One region of the Streptomyces sp. NPDC008313 genome, then DNA from elsewhere that is predicted to be linked to it. Evidence: riboswitches for the same ligand, from Rfam matches in the RefSeq annotation. Region 1 holds a riboswitch; the other holds the start of a gene.
The links. Region 1 has a riboswitch for cyclic di-AMP ahead of ACFY93_RS27940 (peptidoglycan DD-metalloendopeptidase family protein). Riboswitches for the same ligand answer to the same signal wherever they lie in the genome.

Region 1 (5,533 bases):
CCCCGACTCCCTCGACGGGCTGCGCGTCTACTTCCCCGACCCCTGGCCGAAGAAGCGGCACCACAAGCGCCGCCTCATCCAGCCGGAGTTCCTCACACTCGCTGCGGCCCGCCTCAGGCCGGGTGCCGTCGTGCACTGCGCCACCGACTGGGAGCCGTACGCCGAACAGATGCTCGACGTACTGGAGGCGCACCCGGACTTCGAGAACACCGTGCCCGGCGGCGGTTTCGCGCCCCGTCCCGCCTTCCGGCCGCTGACCCGCTTCGAGGGCCAGGGACTGGAGAAGGGGCACGTGGTGAACGATCTGCTCTTCCGCCGCGTACCGCACAGCACCGAACCCTCCGCCGGCGGCTGACCCGCCGAAAGGCGGCGGCCGTCCCACCGAAGGGCCGGTGGAAGGGCCTCGCGAGGCCCCCCGGCCTCCCACGGTCCCTCCGGCCGGGCGGTGGGCACCGTCGCGGGCGGAGCCCTCACCTCGTTAGGGTCGATGCCGTGGCCACCAGTCCCCCGTACCCGACGCCTCCCGGCGGCCCCGCCGGCGCCGCGCGGCGGCACGCGCACTGGTGGCAGCGCAAGGCGGTGCTCTACGGGGCGCTGATCACACTGCTCGCGCTGTCCGGGCTCGTCATCCTGGCCCTGGTACGCGAACAGACCGGCACGCGGGGCTTCCTGGTGGGCCTCGGCCTCGCCGTGCTGCCCGTGCCGCTGCTCATCGCGGCGTTCCGGTGGCTGGACCGGGTCGAACCGGGCCCCTGGCGCAACCTCGTCTTCTCCTTCGCCTGGGGCGCCTGCGCGGCCGCGCTCATAGCGATCGTCGCCAACAGCTTCGCGACCCGCTGGATCGCCACGGCCACCGCCGACCCGAGCGGCGCCGACACCCTGGGCGCGACCGTCATAGCGCCCGTGGTCGAGGAGTCCGCGAAGGCCGCCGCCGTCCTGCTCGTCTTCCTCTTCCGCAGACGGGACTTCACCGGGATCGTGGACGGCGTCGTCATAGCCGGGGTCACGGCCACCGGCTTCGCGTTCACCGAGAACATCCTCTACCTCGGCACCGCCTACGGCACCGACCAGCTCAGCGGCGAGCGCGGTCTCGCCTCCCTGACGGCGGCCACCTTCTTCGTCCGCGTGGTGATGTCGCCCTTCGCGCACCCGCTGTTCACCGTGCTCACCGGTATCGGCTTCGGCGTCGCGGCCCTGTCGGCGGAGCACCGGCACTGGCGCCGCGTCCTGCTGCCGCTGTCCGGGCTGCTCCTCGCGATGGGCATGCACGCCCTGTGGAACGGCTCGTCGTCCTTCGGGGAGTACGGGTTCTTCGCGGTGTACGCGGCGCTTATGGTGCCCGCGTTCGGGCTGCTGACCTGGCTCACCCTGTGGACGCGGCAGCGGGAGCTGCGGACCGTGCGCGCGGAGCTGCCCGCGTACTGTGCCGCGGGCTGGCTCGGCCCGCCCGAGCCGTACGTGCTCGGTTCCATGCGGGCCAGGCGGCTGGCCCGGGAGTACGCCGCGCACCACTTCGGCAAGCCCGCGGCCCGCGCCGTCGCCCAGTACGAGGCGTACGCGACGTCGCTGGCGTTCCTGCGGCACCGGGGGCGTACGGGACGCGCCGGCGCCGACTTCGTCGAACGGGAACGGGAGCTGCTGCACGAGCTGTGGCGCCGCCGCGACGTCGCCCGCCCGTCCCTCGCCTACGCGGCGCTCGCCGCGGCCCCGGCGGCCCCGGTGCGCCCGCCCTGGCCCGTCGTCCCGGCCCCGGTACCCGGACACGGCCCGGCGACGGCGTACCCGGCGTACAACCCGTATCCGGCGTCGTACAACCCGTACCCCGCGTACAACCCGTACCCGGGGCACGCCGCGCACACCGGTCACGTCCCCCTCGGCGCCTACGGGACGCGCCCCGCGTCCCAGCCGCCCCACGGGCCGTACGGCCCCCAGCACGCGCACAACCCGTATCGCACCTGAGGCGACACGGGCTGTGTGAGGTGCTGGCCGGGGCGAGAGGCCCGGGCCGGCGGTGGGTCAGGGGTTGAGGCCCTTGCTGTTCAGCCAGGCCAGCGGGTCGATCGCGGCGCCGCCGCCCGGGTGGACCTCCAGGTGGAGGTGGGGTCCGGTGACGTTGCCGGTGGCGCCGACGCGGCCGATGACGTCGCCCGTGGCGACCTTCTGCCCGGCGCTGACGCTGATCGACGACTGGTGGCAGAACCACAGCTCGGTGCCGTCGTCGAGGGTGAGGACCGTGCGGTAGCCGTACGCGCCGGACCAGCCGGCCTCGGTGACCGTGCCGCTGTGGATCGCCTTGATCGGCGTGCCCGTGGGGGCGGCGAAGTCCAGGCCGGTGTGGTGACCGGAGGACCACATGGAGCCGGAATCCCCGAAGTGCGAGGTCAGCGTGTACGAGGAGGTGGGCAGCGCGTAGTTCTTGGCGAGTTCGGCGAGGCGCTTGGCCTCGGCCTTCTCCTTGGCCTCCGCCTCCGCCTTCTTCTTCTCGGCGTCGGCCTTCTTCTCGGCCTCGTCCTTCTCCTTGGCGGCCTGCTCGGCGGCCGACTTCGCGGCAGCGGTCTCGGCTGCCTGCTGGGCCGCGCTGTCGACCTGGTCCTGCTGGGTCTCGGCCTGCTGCATGATGCGGGCGCGCAGGGCCTCACCGGCGTCCGTGGTGCCCTCTGCGGCGTCGGCGGTGGTCAGACCGGCGCCGGTGAGCGGCGTCGCGGAGTCCTCCGGCGCCTCGTCGGAGCCACCGGGCAGCAACGAGCCGACGGACGGCAGGTCCGGCATGGATATCGACACCGGCGGCTTGCCGGTCTGCGCGGTGGCCATGCCGCCCGCGCCGACTGCGGCGATGACGCCGACACCGAGGACGGTGGAGCTGCGGGCGAGCCCGCCTCCGCGCTGCTTGCTGACGCGGTGCCGGCCGCGGACGGGACGGATGGACTCCTCGGTGGGATTCCACTCCTCCCACGGTCCCTCGTCGGGGCCCCGGCCGTAGCCGAAGGTGTCGCGCTGCTTGTCGCTCGGCGCGAACGAGGTCTGCGGGGCAGGCGGGTTGGACGCCACGTGGGCGCGCTCCTTTCCTTCCTTCTCGCCTACCGGGTTAGCTGACGGGTTCGGAGCAGGAAGGTCTCCTACGCGCGTAAATCACCGTGCGGACACAGTGAAAGACGCTCGATTCACCCCAAGTTGGTGGTTCCCCGGTTCCCTCGCGGGATTCGGCGCGTGCGCACGGAGCCGCCTCTCGTGACGGCTGGGACGACCGCGCTGCGTTATCGAACGTTAATAGACGCGGGTGCAGTATTCCAAGCCGTTCCGGGTAATCATTCCCGTTCTTGGCCAGGACTTTCAGGTCAAGCACGGTCAAATTCGGGCGAGTTGACCGCACCCTCATGGAGAGTATCACCTGACGGTACGTCAAGCCGATATGCGGCGAGGCGCCGGGCGATCACGCGCCGTGACCGTCGGCCGACCGCGGGCGACGGAGCCCACCACGTCAAGACACGGAAGCCGGCGAACCGGAGCGGGCGAACCGGAGCGGGCGAACCGGAGGAGTGGATGTGCCGGAGCCGGCAGAACGGTCTCGGCGAGACGGGCCGAGGTCATCGCAGAAAAAACCTGAGGCCGGAACTCGATGAGTTCCGGCCTCAGGCCTTCAGTAGCGGGGACAGGATTTGAACCTGCGACCTCTGGGTTATGAGCCCAGCGAGCTACCGAGCTGCTCCACCCCGCGTCGGTAAGACCAGTGTACGCCATCCGGGAGGTCCCGCGCACACGCGTTTGCGCAGGCCGTCGGGGGTGCTACTCCAGGAGGTGCCGGTTCGGGGCCATGGCCTGCGCCTCGTACTCCGGGAGTACGACGACGACGGCGCCCTCCGCGGCGAGAATCCCGCTGCCGTCGGCGTCCTTGACGAAGGTGTCGGGCTCACGCCAGGCGGTCACGACCCGGCGCACCCCCGCGTCGAGGATCAGCCGGGCGCAGGGCGCGGGCCGGGAGGCGCGGCGGGCGCAGGGCTCCAGGCTGCTGTAGACGGTGGCGTCCGCCAGCCGCGGGTCACCGGGGGTGATCTTGGCCAGCGCGGCCTCCTCGGCGTGCGCCACCGGATCGCCGCCCTCCCGGGAGTGACCGCGGGCCAGCTCGGTGCCGTCCGCGGCGACGACCACCGCGCCCACGCTGAACGCGGTCTCGGAGGGCGGGCACAGCGCGGCGAGTTCACAGGCGAGCGCCAGCCAGCGCCGGTCGGCGGCGGCGTCGGCGCCCGCGGTCCCGGGTGCGGTGGGGACGTACCGCATGAGGACGATGTCGCCGACGGGCCGGGTCTCCAGCAGCCGCATCCGGCCGGGCGGATAGGCGCCGGGCCCGAACAGCCGGGGCGCGCCCGGCTGGCCGACGAAGATCGGAGCGAGCGCGAGGTGGAGCTCGTCGGCGAGGGCCTGCCGCATCAGCTGGGTGTGGACCCGGCCGCCGCCCTCGACCATGAGGCGCCGGACGCCGCGTACGTCCCCGAGGTGGTCGAGTACGGCCCGCCAGTCGAGCTCGGGGCCGAGCGCGACGACGTCCGCCGCGAGCCCGCGCAGCCGCTCGGCGCCCTTGTCGGTGGTGTAGACGGCCTTGTCGCCGCCGGTGTGCCAGAAGGGGGCGGCCGGGTCGAGGTCGCCGGACGCGGTGACCGCGACCTTCAGCGGGTACTCGGGGCGGCCGTCGGCGACTCTGGCGGCGCGCCGCTCGGGGGAGTTGACCAGAAGCCGGGGGTTGTCCGTGCGCAGGGTGCCGGCGCCGATCAGGATCGCGTCACTGGACGCCCGCACCTCGTCGACCCGGTCGAAGTCGGCCGGCCCCGACAGCAGCAGCCGCTCGGGGCCGGTGTCGTCCAGGAAGCCGTCCAGGGAGACGGCGGCGGACAGCAGGACGTACGGGCGGGGCATGGGGCGCACCCTCCAGCTCGGTGATTCAGCCCGGACAGCGGTCCGGCGGGTGAACCCACCTAAGCCGGTGGCCCGATGCCCCGTCCAGCTTCGCCGGGCCGGGCCCGGCGATCAGCGCACCGGTCGGCGCTTGGCTCGCCGGGAGACGCGCAGACCACTGACGAGCAGGGCGACCAGGAGCACCACGATGCCGATGAACAGCAGATAGAGGAGTCCTTTGACCGTGGCACCGATGATGCCCAGGATGATGGCCGCCAGCACGAGCAGCAGAAAGATCACCATCTCCGCGGAGCACCTCCATTCGTTGCCTTCGTGCCCTTCGGTCCGGAGGTCCGCTCAGCGGCGCGCGAGCTGCCGTCCGCCGTTGGGTCCCGGCTGATAGCTCATGCCGTAGTGGTGGAAGACGGCTTCCTCCTGCTCCGCGGGCAGCACGTCGTCCGTGCCGATCCACGGAGCCTTCTTCACCACGCCCTTCTCGTACGGGATCTTGACGTAGTCAGGTCCCAGGATCGCGTCGTCCACAGGGGCGAACACGAGGCGTTGACGCGTGGGAAGCCCCGTCCTCACGGTGACCATGGCGGGCTGGTCGGTGTCGGTGGCCACGTAGACCGCCTCGAGCGCGCCG
Region 2 (5,533 bases), on a different contig from region 1:
CGCGAAGGGGAGGTGCAGGGTCACCTCGGAGAGCGGGATCAGCAGCGGCTCGACGGTCGCGCGGTGGGAGGGGACGGTCACCCAGGCCGTGAGGGCACGCCGTACGTCCGACCAGGCGGTGCGGCCCGCGGCGAGCAGCGCGTCGAGCGACGGCCGGGCGAGCAGGGAGACGTACGGGGAGCCGAGGGCGGCCGCCGCCGCACCGGCGTCGAGCACGTGGTCGCCGAGCCGGACACCGACGGTCCGCTCATCGGAGCCGGTACGGGAGAACACGCCGTACGGAAGATTGTGCGGACCGAAGGGATCGCCCTCGGGGACATCGAAGGGGGGCATCGGGTACTGCCTCGCTTTCCGTGTGGTTGCGGCACACGTTACGTGGGAGGACCCGCCTCGCGGCAGTGCCTGAAGAGTTCGTAATGTCCGTTCGGTACTGTTCGAAGCCGCTGGTTCGGTCCGGTCGGTCCGGGTCAACCGGGCGGCCCGGGACGCGACTTCGCGCGGTGGACGGCGATGCGGGCGGGATACCGGACGACGACCGGTTCACGCCGGGCCGCTGGGGCGTGGGATCCGTATTCTTCGGATCATGGCCGCTCCGACTGCATATTCACTCATCGCCACTGACCTGGACGGAACGCTGCTGCGCGGCGACGACAGGGTCTCCGACCGGTCGCGTGCCGCGCTGGCGCGGGCGGCCGGAGCGGGCGCCACGCATCTCGTCGTGACGGGGCGGCCGGCGCCGAGGGTGCGTCCGCTGCTCGACGCCCTCGGCTGCCGGGGCCTCGCGGTGTGCGGGCAGGGGGCGCAGGTGTACGACGCCGGCACCGGCCGGATGGTCTGGTCGGTCACCCTGGAGAGGGAGTCGGCGGAGACGGCGCTCGGCAAGATCGAGGCGGAGGTGGGGGAGTTGTACGCGGCGGTGGACCAGGACGGCGTGGACGGGCTGACACTCATCGAGCCGGGTTACGTCATGCCGCACCCGACCCTGCCTGCGGTCCGTGTGGAGCGCCGGGAGGCCCTCTGGGCGAAGCCGGTCAGCAAGGTGCTGCTGCGGCATCCGGTGCTGTCGGACGACGAGCTGACGTCGGTGGCCCGTGCCGTGGTCGGTTCTCTCGCCACCGTGACCATGTCGGGTCCCGGCACCGTCGAACTCCAGCCATGCGGCGTGACGAAGGCGACGGGACTGGCGCGCGCCGCACGTCACCTCGGTCTGGACGCGTCCGCGACCCTCGCCTTCGGTGACATGCCGAACGACATCCCGATGTTCGACTGGGCGGCACACGGCGTGGCCATGGCCAACGCCCATCCCGAACTGCGGTCCGTCGCCGACGAGATCACCCTCTCGAACGAGGAGGACGGCGTCGCGGTCATAGTGGAACGGCTGTTCCCCGGCCCCCGCGGCGAAGCGGGAACCGGGGAACAGCCGGGCACCGGGCGCCGGTCAGGTGGGCGCCGATCCCTGGGTGACGGTCAGTAGGCGCCGTTGACGTTGTCGATCGAGCCGTACTTGTCCGCCGCGTAGTTGCAGGCGGCCGTGATGTTCGCGACCGGGTCGTACGGGTCCATCGAGGTGCCCGCCACGTGGTAGGCGGCGAAGGTCGGGTCGATGACCTGCAGCAGCCCCTTGGAGGGGGTGCCGGCGACCGCGTTGGAGTCCCAGTTGTTGATGGCCAGCGGGTTGCCCGAGGACTCACGCATGACGTTGCGGTAGATGCCGTCGTACGAACCGGGGATGCCGTTGGCGGCCATGATGTCCAGCGACTGCCGGATCCAGCCGTCGAGGTCGTTCGTGTATGTCGTCGCCGCGACCGGAGCGGCCTCGATGGACGGCGCGGAGGTGGTCGCCGTGGCGCTCTCCGTCTTCGTCACGCCGCTGCCCGCCCTCCCGGTGGAGTTCTCGCCGGAGCTCTTGTGGGCGCTCGTCGGGTTCTGGTTGCTCGCGGTGCCCTTCGAGGCGTCCGCGCTCTTGGCGCCCAGCGTCAGCCGGAGTCCGGGGTGGATCAGGGACGGGTTCTCGCCGACGGCCTCGCGGTTGTCGGCGTAGAGCTGCTTCCAGCCACCCCGCGTGGAGTGGTCCCGCGCGATCTTCGCCAGAGAGTCGCCCTTGACCACCCGGTAGCTGTGGTGCTTGACCTGCGCCTTCTCGCCCGCCTTGGCGGTGGCGTGCTGGGTGGACGCCGCCGACGCCACGGATGCCGCGGAGGTCACGGCACCGGTGGGCTCGGCGGCACTGGCGACGGTCGCGCCCATGAGGGGGAGCGCGAGGGCGGCTCCGCCCGTTCCGGTGGCGACGATGCCACGGAGGAGGGGGCTGGAGGTTCTGGTGAGGCGGTGCTTGCCACGAGCGGACATGACTGAGTTCCTCTCCGCGCCTGCGAGGTGAGCTGTCGGGTTCGGGCGGGAGGTGCCCGGCCGCGCTGACGCGTGGCTTAACCCCGAGCCGTGCCGGCTGGACCGGTACGGCGACCTACCTGGGTCCCCCGCTCCTGCCGTACTGGGTCGGTGGGTTGGTGCCGGGCGGCGGCAGGATTGGGCGGTCCGTCCGGTTCGACCGAAACGTATGCGAGAGCACATGTGCGGAACAAGGTTTGAATCCATGACGCAACTCACCTGATCAGTATGGAGTGGGTGATGTGTCGTCAGATCAAACGGATTCACAGGTTCAACTTGCAGTGCGCAAAGGCAAATGCACACACCCGGCGATATGGATCTTTCTGTCCGGCGTGACCCAATTCACGTGCTGTGGGCGGGTGTTGATGTATATCCAACCCCTGCAAAGCGCCTCATTGAGTCACGTAAGTGCTCAGGTCGGAGCTTGGTGAGGTACGTGAGATAGCGCCTATGAAGGACAAGAAGGGGAGCTAACGCACGGAGGGGCGCAAAGCGGCAATACGGGCAAGAGTGCCGCCGTCGCCGTCGCCGTCGCCGTCGCCGTCGCCGTCGTCCCCGTCGCCGTCGCCGTCGTCGTCGGCGTCTCGGCGCCCGGTGGCGGCGCGCCGGGCGACGGGCTCGGTCGAGGCCGACGTCCGCACCCGACCGGTTATCGAACATGTGGCCGAATTTGCTGAGGGGTGCGAGGTGGACGAGGGGCCGCCGGTGGTGAAGTGCCGCCGCGCGCATTCAGGTGCGGGGTCTCCTCCCGTCCGGGGGAGACGCGGGCGGGGACGGTGGGCGCTCGTGGTGATCGAAACGTGACCGGATACGCTGACTTGAGTGATGGCAGCGACACATCGACAAACCGTGTCATCGACCGAATGATCGACCGAGTTCGCCATGTGATCGTCAGCAGACAGGAGAACCTCTCGTGACCGTCGTCGGGCCGTTCGGGCTGAGCGTGCGGGACCAGGCTCTCGAAGCCGATGTCCAGGCCGGATTGGCGGCTGTCGAGTCGGGTTTGCTCGAAGCCACCAAGAGCGGGGTCCCCTTCATCACGGAGGCCGCCCAGCATCTCGTCCGCGCGGGGGGGAAGAGGTTCCGCCCGCTGCTGGTGATGCTCGCGGCACAGTTCGGTGATCCCTACGCGCCGGGTGTCGTCCCCTCGGCCGTGGTCGTCGAGCTGACCCACCTGGCCACGCTCTACCACGACGACGTCATGGACGAGGCGGAGGTGCGCCGCGGGGTGTCCAGCGCGAACACCCGCTGGGGCAACTCGGTCGCGGTCCTCACCGGCGACTTCCTCTTCGCGCGCGCCTCGCACATCCTCGCCGACCTCGGGCCCGAGGCGGTCCGCATCCAGGCGGAGGCGTTCGAGCGCCTGGTGACCGGCCAGATCCTGGAGACGGCCGGCCCCCGCGACGGCCGCGACCCCGTCGACCACTACCTGGACGTCCTCGCCGGCAAGACCGGGTCCCTGATCGCCGTCGCCGGCCGCTTCGGCGCGATGATGTCGGGCGCCGACGAGACGGTCGTGGACGTGCTCACCCAGTACGGGGAGCGGCTGGGCATGGCGTTCCAGCTCGCCGACGATGTACTGGACATCGCCTCCGACTCGCACGAGTCCGGGAAGACCCCGGGGACCGACCTGCGCGAGGGCATCGCCACGCTGCCGGTGCTGCGGCTGCGCGAGCGCGCGGAGCGGCTCGGGCTGCCCGAGGACATCGCCCTGTGCGAGCTGCTCGACTCGGATCTCACGGACGACGCCCGGCACGCCGAGGCGCTCGCCCGGCTGCGCGCCCACCCGGCGCTGGAGCAGGCCCGCCGGGACACCGTGCGGTACGCGGAGGAGGCGCGGGCCACGCTGGCGCCGCTGCCCGACTGCGACGCGAAGGTCTGCCTGCTGGAGCTGTGCGACGCGGTGGTGCACCGGGCGGGCTGACCCCCGCCCCCCCGTCCTCGGAGCGGCGGCGCTCTCCTCACGACCCCTACGGGTCGGGGGAGGCGCCGCCGCTTCGTGTCATACCGCAGCAGTACACGCAGTTGCGTCCCCGGTCTGACGCTTCCGCGGGTCCGATTTGGTCAGATGGAGAACACCACTCCTCACCGATTCGGGTGAGAATGGCGGCTCGGGGTGGAAAGCGCAGGACGGTAGGAAGGCCGCCGCCGACGACGGAGGTAAGGCACACATGGCACCGTACGAATCCGACAGGACCGCCGGGGCGGACGGCCTGCCCGACGACGCCGACGAGATGCGCGGCGGGCGGCGGAGGGCAGCGCGTTACGTCGTCCCGGTCGCGGTGGTGGGGGTGGCGGCGGCGACCATCGGGCTCGTCCCGGCGCTCGCCGACTCGGGCGACCCGGATCTGCCCGAGGTCAGCGCACAGCGGCTCATCGAGAGGATCGCCGCGTCGGACACCGAGCAGCTGTCCGGCACCGTGAAGATCAGCACCGATCTGGGGCTGCCCGACCTGGGCGGGCTCGCCGGCGGTTTCGCGTCCGGCCCGGCCGGGGACGACGGCGGCTCCTCCGCGGACCCGACGTCCAAGCTGACGGAGCTGGCCTCCGGCACGCACACGCTGCGGGTCGCGGCCGACGGTCCCGACCGGTCGAAGGTCTCGCTGCTCGACAAGACGTCCGAGTACAGCCTCGTCCACAACGGCGACGACGTCTGGGGGTACGACAGCAAGTCGAACCAGGTCTACCACGCCACCGCGTCCGGCTCCGGTCACGCGGACGGCCGGAAGGGCGAGGCGCCGAAGGGCGTCCCCGCCACCCCGAAGGAGCTGGCCGAGCAGGCGCTGAAGGCCGCCGACGGCACGACGTCCGTGACCGTCGACGGGACCGCGCAGGTCGCCGGCCGGGACGCGTACAGGCTGCTGATCAAGCCGAAGCAGTCCGGGACCACGGTCGGCGCGATCACCGTCGCCGTGGACGCGAAGACGGGCACGCCGCTGAAGTTCACGCTCACTCCGGCGGGCGGGGGCGCGGCCGTCGTGGACGCCGGCTTCACCGAGGTCGACTTCTCGAAGCCGGCCGCGTCGACCTTCGACTTCACCCCGCCGAAGGGCGCGAAGGTCACGCAGGACGGCGAGGCCGGGGCGTCCGAGGGCGTCCCGAAGGGGTCCCCGCAGGACCTCGCCTCAGGGCTGGAGGGCCTGAA

Region 2: another riboswitch for cyclic di-AMP. It lies ahead of ACFY93_RS24110 (transglycosylase SLT domain-containing protein); the one in region 1 lies ahead of ACFY93_RS27940 (peptidoglycan DD-metalloendopeptidase family protein).

What each region holds. Positions count from the first base shown of each region.
Region 1 is NZ_JBIBFR010000025.1:18,339-23,871, forward strand. It holds gene trmB (tRNA (guanosine(46)-N7)-methyltransferase TrmB) at 1-355, shown strand, start outside; gene ACFY93_RS27935 (PrsW family glutamic-type intramembrane protease) at 493-1,959, shown strand; gene ACFY93_RS27940 (peptidoglycan DD-metalloendopeptidase family protein) at 2,017-3,048, opposite strand; cyclic di-AMP (ydaO/yuaA leader) riboswitch at 3,060-3,216, opposite strand; tRNA gene ACFY93_RS27945 (tRNA-Met) at 3,642-3,715, opposite strand; gene ACFY93_RS27950 (dihydrofolate reductase family protein) at 3,784-4,908, opposite strand; gene ACFY93_RS27955 (hypothetical protein) at 5,020-5,190, opposite strand; gene ACFY93_RS27960 (PRC-barrel domain-containing protein) at 5,245-5,533, opposite strand, start outside.
Region 2 is NZ_JBIBFR010000018.1:131,424-136,956, forward strand. It holds gene fahA (fumarylacetoacetase) at 1-333, opposite strand, end outside; gene ACFY93_RS24105 (Cof-type HAD-IIB family hydrolase) at 584-1,474, shown strand; gene ACFY93_RS24110 (transglycosylase SLT domain-containing protein) at 1,468-2,349, opposite strand; cyclic di-AMP (ydaO/yuaA leader) riboswitch at 2,355-2,512, opposite strand; gene ACFY93_RS24115 (hypothetical protein) at 2,859-3,029, opposite strand; gene ACFY93_RS24120 (polyprenyl synthetase family protein) at 3,302-4,312, shown strand; gene ACFY93_RS24125 (outer membrane lipoprotein carrier protein LolA) at 4,560-5,533, shown strand, end outside.